2 linked regions of the Chroococcidiopsis sp. TS-821 genome follow. Each later gene encodes a partner of the first gene's protein in a complex. Links are inferred from orthologs where the notes say so. Each region holds a gene or a part of one and is shown on either strand. Other genes may lie near its edges.

Region 1 (3,261 bases):
TAAACTCTCTAGCAATGCTGTTTTTATACGCACCGCTAGGGCGATGGTTGCTTGCTGCAAATGATTTAACTGTACCTTGGCAAACTATTGTCTTATCGGTACTAATTTATGTTGGTTTACCTTTAGTTGCTGGAATGTACAGCCGCCACTGGATTTTCAAAAATAAAGGTAGAGAATGGTTTGAGCGTAAGTTTCTCAAATATTTAAATCCTGTTGCAATTACTGCATTACTCGTTACTTTGGTATTGCTATTTTCCTTCAAAGGCGACCTTATTGTTAACAATCCACTGCACATCTTACTGATTGCTGTACCGCTGTTTATTCAAACAAATTTCATTTTCTTGATTACATACGTTGCAGCGTTGAAAATGAATTTGTCATACGAAGATGCTGCACCAGCGGCGTTAATTGGTGCGAGTAATCATTTTGAAGTGGCGATCGCCACAGCGGTCACCCTTTTTGGTTTAAATTCAGGTGCAGCCCTTGCCACAGTAGTCGGTGTACTTATTGAAGTACCCGTAATGTTGATGTTAGTGGAATTTTGTAAGCGAACCGCCGCCTGGTTCCCCAGAGAACCTGAAAAAGCAACTTTAAGAGATCCGCGTTGTGTTAGTGCTTATAAGTAATTACGTAATTTTCTAGAGGTACTTAGAGAATAACAATTACCAATTACCGAGTACCGATTACCAATGAGCGACTATGCCGACATTTAACCACAAACCACGCATTTTATTTTTGTACGGTTCTTTACGCGATCGCTCTTACAGTCGTTTGTTAGCAGAAGAAGCTGCGAGAATTATCGAGGAATTTGGTGCAGAAGTGCGATTTTTCGATCCGCGCGAGTTACCAATTTACGCCAGCGTTCCCGAGACACATCCTAAAGTCCAAGAACTGCGAGAATTAAGTTTATGGTCAGAAGGACAAGTTTGGTCAAGTCCTGAAATGCACGGTAATATTACCGGCATCATGAAAAACCAAATTGACTGGATTCCTCTAAGTTTAGGCGCAGTTAGACCAACACAAGGTAGAACTTTGGCTGTGATGCAAGTCAGCGGCGGTTCGCAGTCATTTAATGCCGTCAACACACTGCGAATCTTAGGGCGATGGATGCGGATGTTTACGATTCCCAATCAATCCTCAGTTGCAAAAGCGTATCAAGAGTTCAACGACGACGGAACAATGAAAGATTCACCATATCGCGATCGCGTTGTTGATGTCATGGAAGAACTCTATAAATTCACCTTACTACTGCGCGACAAAGTTGATTATCTCACCGACAGATACAGCGAACGCAAAGAAAAAGCGGCAAAAGAAGTTATTCAAATTGCCAATAGCGCATTAGAAGTCAAGACGAATAACCAGCGATCTAGCCCCTAAATTCCTTAGAGATGAGGGACTTTGAACCAAACTCGGATTCTATCCTTTGTGACCTTTGCGGTTCGTTCAAAGAAAATCTAACAACTCAACTAGGATGACGATATGAAAAAAGTCATGTTTGTATGCAAGAAAAACTCGCGCCGTTCGCAAATGGCAGAAGGATTTGCCCGTACCCTCGGAGAAGGTAAAATTGCCGTCACAAGTTCCGGCTTAGAAGCAAGTGCTGTCGATCCGACAACTGTAGAAGTCATGTCAGAAGTTGGCATCGATATTAGCAATCAAACATCCAAACCTTTAAGCGATTTTAATCCTGAAGATTACGATGCCGTTATTTCCTTATGCGGCTGTGGTGTTAACTTACCCGAAGCATGGGTACTGCGGGAAGTCTTTCAAGATTGGCAACTCGACGATCCAGAAGGCGAATCAGTCGAGAAGTTTCGCGAAGTGCGCGAACAAGTCAAAGAAAGAGTCGAAAAACTGATTGCATCTCTCAGCAGCAAAACTACTGCACAGTAACTATCCTTAAATCCATGATACTTATTATCGGTGGTAGCGACGCAGGTATTAGTGCGGCGTTGCGGGCGCGGGAGTTGGATTCTACAGTTAATTTAACAGTTGTTGTCGCGGATAGTTTTCCGAACTACAGCATTTGTGGATTACCGTTTTTCCTGAGTGGTGAAGTTCCAGATTGGCGAAACTTAGCGCATCGCACAACCGAGGAAATTACACGCGAAGGCATTCAGCTGCTACTCGATTGTACAGCTCAGACGATCGATCCGCAGCAAAAAATTGTCACCGTTGTCGATCGCGAAATGCGATCGCGCAATTTAAACTACGATCGCCTAATTATTGCTACAGGTGCGGTATCAACTCGACCGCAAATTGCTGGACTCGATCTTCCTGGCGTTTTTTTGTTGCACTCGATGGCAGATAGCTTTGCCATTCATCAATATTTAACCACCGAACAACCACAATCCGTCGCGATTATTGGCGGTGGATACATTGGTTTAGAAATGGCTGATGCTTTGACGCACCGAGGTATCGCTGTTACGGTGATTGAACATTCAGAAACAGTGATGAAAACTGTTGACCCTAGTTTAGGTCAAATTATTCAGGAAGAACTACAGCGTCATAACATTACAGTTGTCAATGGTGTGGCAATTGAGACAATTGAAGCGAAAGGAACGCAGTTATTAGTCAAAGGCGAAAACTATCATACAACTGTTGATATGGTGTTAGTGGCTGTCGGCGTCAAACCTAACACTGAACTTGCCAAAACGGCTGGCGTGGCTTGCGGTATCAAAGATGCAATTCAAGTCACGCGAAAAATGGAAACAAGCGTTCCAGATATCTATGCAGCAGGCGACTGTGTTGAAACTTGGCATCGAATTTTAACTGAATCCACCTATCTACCGCTAGGAACCACCGCACACAAACAAGGGCGAATTGCTGGTGAAAATGCAGTAGGTGGAAATCAAGAATTTGCGGGAACGCTAGGTACGCAAGTAGTGAAGGTTTTTGATTTGGCGATCGCGCGGACTGGTTTACGCGATTCTGAAGCCCAAAATGCAGGAATAGACGCAGTTACCGTCGAGCTAGAAACATGGGATCGTAAAGTTTATTATCCTCACGCGCACAAACTCCGAATTCGCGTGACCGGCGATCGCCATACTGGGCGTTTACTAGGCGCGCAAATTGTTGGTCATTATCAAGGAGAAGTCGCCAAACGAATTGATATTTTTGCGACTGCTTTATTTCACGGTATGAAGGTGGATGAATTAAATCAACTCGATCTCAGCTACACGCCTCCGTTTAGTAGCCCTTGGGACCCCGTACAAATGAGCGCGCAAGCTTGGGTTAAGGCACAATAATCATTAAATAGGT
Region 2 (3,295 bases), 940 kb from region 1 along the record:
CCTGTTAAACCCGAACTCATCACGCAACGCATTCAAGAAATCAAACAACAAGGCGGTATTGCCGCAGTCAGTGCTACCCCAGCGGGCGCAAGTAAATATGGCTCGATTGTCGCGAATGCAGGTGCTGATTTGTTTTTTGTTCAAGCAACAGTGGTTTCTACGGCACATTTATCACCGGAATCAATGGCTAACTTGGATTTAGCTGAATTCTGCCGCGAAATGCCCATGCCAGTAGTATTGGGAAATTGCGTAACGTATGAAGTGACGCTCAATTTAATGAAAGCTGGTGCAGCAGCTGTGCTTGTGGGAATTGGCCCTGGCGCTGCGTGTACCTCACGGGGTGTTCTGGGTGTAGGTGTACCGCAAGCAACGGCGATCGCCGACTGTGCCGCTGCGCGCGATGATTACCATCGAGAAACGGGTAATTATGTTCCGGTGATTGCTGATGGTGGTTTGATTACTGGCGGTGACATTTGTAAGTGTATCGCCTGCGGTGCTGATGGCGTGATGATTGGATCTCCCTTCGCACGCGCAGCTGAGGCTCCTGGACGCGGTTTTCACTGGGGTATGGCAACACCTAGCCCTGTATTACCTCGTGGCACTCGCATTCGAGTTGGTACGACGGGTACGTTAGAACAAATTCTCCGCGGTCCTGCACAGCTTGATGACGGAACGCATAATTTTTTAGGCGCTTTAAAAACTAGCATGGGTACGCTGGGGGCTAAGAATCTTAAAGAAATGCAGCAAGTTGAAGTTGTGATTGCCCCTTCGCTGTTAACTGAAGGAAAGGTTTATCAAAAAGCACAACAGTTAGGCATGGGCAAGTAGATCTACTTGGGTAAAACGCCTAATAAAGTCTGCAGGAATTGTTAAGTAAATTCGGAAAAAAGCTAACCTGTCGCCTACAATAGAAAAAGCGGAGACGCATGTTTCCGTTCACTCCTCACACCACACTCCGCTCGGACTCCTGTTCGGGCGGTTCCTTATTATTAGGAGCTAGCAATGAGTTAACAGTAGCTAGAGTGACTAGTAAGAGTGTAGGTAATCGAGTTTTGAATGCGTAAATTTTGAGTTTTGATTCTTCTATGAGTGTTTGAGTTGTGGAAAGCCCTCTGGCGTTTTGAATTAAAGAGATTTTCAACTCAGCACCCATTACTCTCTTGCACTCCTGCTCGCCAGTCTACTTCTATGGGTATAACCACTTAAGATCTATCTAAATATAGACCGTTGATAAAGCAGAACGCAGCATACGGCTATGGTAGAATTTCAGCAAAGTAAGAGATATAGCTTAAGGATTTCTAGGCATGTCAGTAGCCGCACAAGTTACAGACTCGACGTTTAAACAAGAAGTACTCGAAAGCGATGTTCCAGTTCTAGTGGACTTTTGGGCACCTTGGTGTGGTCCGTGCCGGATGGTAGCTCCGGTGGTGGATGAAATTGCGCAGCAATACGACGGTCAGGTGAAAGTTGTAAAACTTAACACAGATGAAAACCCAAATGTTGCTAGTCAATACGGTATTCGCAGTATCCCAACGTTAATGATTTTTAAGGGTGGGCAACGAGTCGATATGGTTGTTGGTGCAGTTCCTAAGAGTACTTTGTCTAACACGCTGGAAAAGTATTTGTAAACTTGCCTATAGGCAAATAACTTGTCGTTTAGCAGTGCTGCACCTGAAGTGAACTGTTAAAGTAAAGTAAGTTGTATTTCGCTCAAATACCATGCTTAGAAGTGCTATTGAGCTTTATTTGAGCGAATCAAATAGTGTATGTTATGCGATCCTGCGTGGTGAGAGCTAAAGATAAAGTTCTCTGCTACCATATTGTTGTCTTTTGACCTCAGCCTTACAGCAGAACAGCGTAAGGCGATCGCCAAATGCGCAAAATAGCAATATTAAAAAATTATGAAGCTACGGCTTGACAAATAACCCCCAAAATATCGATAAAATAGAGTGCCACTTGTGCGGAAGCACTCATGACCTCATCTTCGCATTTTCCATCATTAGAGTCCCTCGAATCAGACCTGGCTGACTTGCTTGAAAAGCTGCCGCATCATAAGCATCGGCAACTAATTCAGTACGCGCTGGCAACAGTCGTCAAGCTAGCCAATAGTGACATCGAACGCCTTGATTGGAAAATCTTATCAGCCTCATTAGCTGACATGGAGCAAGGCTTCAATATTTTTTACCCGTACCGACACGTGCGCAAAGTAACGATTTTTGGCTCAGCGCGCACATCACCAGAAGCACCCGAGTATCGCATGGCGTTTGATTTTGCACGATGTGTGACGCAGTTAGGCTTTATGGTGATGACGGGAGGTGGCGGTGGAATCATGCAAGCAGGGAATGAAGGTGCTGGGCGAGAAAACTCGTTTGGGTTAAACATTCAATTGCCGTTTGAACAAGAAGCGAATCATGTTATTCAAGGCGACGGAAAGCTGATTCATTTTAAGTACTTTTTTACCCGCAAACTATTTCTACTGCGTGAAAGTGATGCGATCGCGCTTTTTCCTGGTGGGTTTGGTACGCAGGATGAAGCTTTTGAGTGCATGACGCTGAGTCAAACAGGTAAGTTTGGTCCAGTACCTGTCGTGTTAATCGATCGCCCAGGAGGCGACTATTGGCGGGCTTGGAATGAGTATATCGATAAGCACCTCCGCCAACAAGGTTTAATCAGTCCCGAAGACGACAGCTTATACACAATTACAGATAATCTGGAAGTTGCTTGTAATGCGATTACGCGGTTTTACCAGGTTTATCACTCTAGCCGCTATGTAGGTGACAAACTCGTGATTCGGATGAAAACAGATATCTCGGATGCGGATGTCGAAACGTTGAATACTAACTTTAGCGATATTCTTGTAAAGGGACGCATCGAAAAAAGCAAAGCTTTACCCCAAGAAGCCCAAGATGAAACTGCTGAACTACCCCGCTTAGTTTTGTATTTTAATCAGCGAGATTTGGGGCGTCTCTATCAGATGATTGCAACTATCAATGAAATGGGTACTCCTTCACCTGTAGAAGCGCATCCAGAGCGAAAATGAGTATTCGTTCGCTCGTGTCGCATCCTTTTGAAGACTGATGATGCCTAAGATTAGTTAATTGGTAATAAAAGTAAATATATTACTGATTACCAGCTGTATGTAGTTGCAGGGGATTTTTCAATCAGAAAGTCTAACACAATGCGATCGCGCATACCTCAGCGTAAGTTGCCACAATAGATAGGGAGGGCGATCCATTGCAGCGGGCATTAATGATAGGCAATGCGATCCCTGACCCTAACCTCTAATCTCTGAATT

Evidence for each region.
Region 2: the proteins of arsC (region 1) and trxA are in contact, whole or in part, in an NMR structure (PDB 2IPA), measured with the Bacillus subtilis proteins. The link is inferred for Chroococcidiopsis sp. TS-821 from one-to-one orthologs.

Annotation. Positions count from the first base shown.
Region 1 is NZ_MVDI01000001.1:299,554-302,814, reverse strand. Bases 255-3,186 are described here. They hold arsC (arsenate reductase, glutathione/glutaredoxin type), read left to right. Parts: upstream 255-1,479; coding sequence 1,480-1,893; downstream 1,894-3,186. Other genes in these bases: B1A85_RS01420 (FAD-dependent oxidoreductase), read left to right, coding at 1,908-3,186; arsH (arsenical resistance protein ArsH), read left to right, coding at 700-1,377; arsB (ACR3 family arsenite efflux transporter), read left to right, coding at 255-626. Outside these bases: more of arsB, read left to right, coding at 1-254; more of B1A85_RS01420, read left to right, coding at 3,187-3,248. UniProt on the Bacillus subtilis protein: Catalyzes the reduction of arsenate [As(V)] to arsenite [As(III)]. In vitro, can dephosphorylate para-nitrophenyl phosphate (pNPP).
Region 2 is NZ_MVDI01000001.1:1,241,102-1,244,396, forward strand. Bases 1-2,966 are described here. They hold trxA (thioredoxin), read left to right. Parts: upstream 1-1,304; coding sequence 1,305-1,628; downstream 1,629-2,966. Other genes in these bases: B1A85_RS05655 (GuaB3 family IMP dehydrogenase-related protein), read left to right, coding at 1-828; B1A85_RS05670 (LOG family protein), read left to right, coding at 1,973-2,966. In the rest of the region: more of B1A85_RS05670, read left to right, coding at 2,967-3,040. UniProt on the Bacillus subtilis protein: Participates in various redox reactions through the reversible oxidation of its active center dithiol to a disulfide and catalyzes dithiol-disulfide exchange reactions.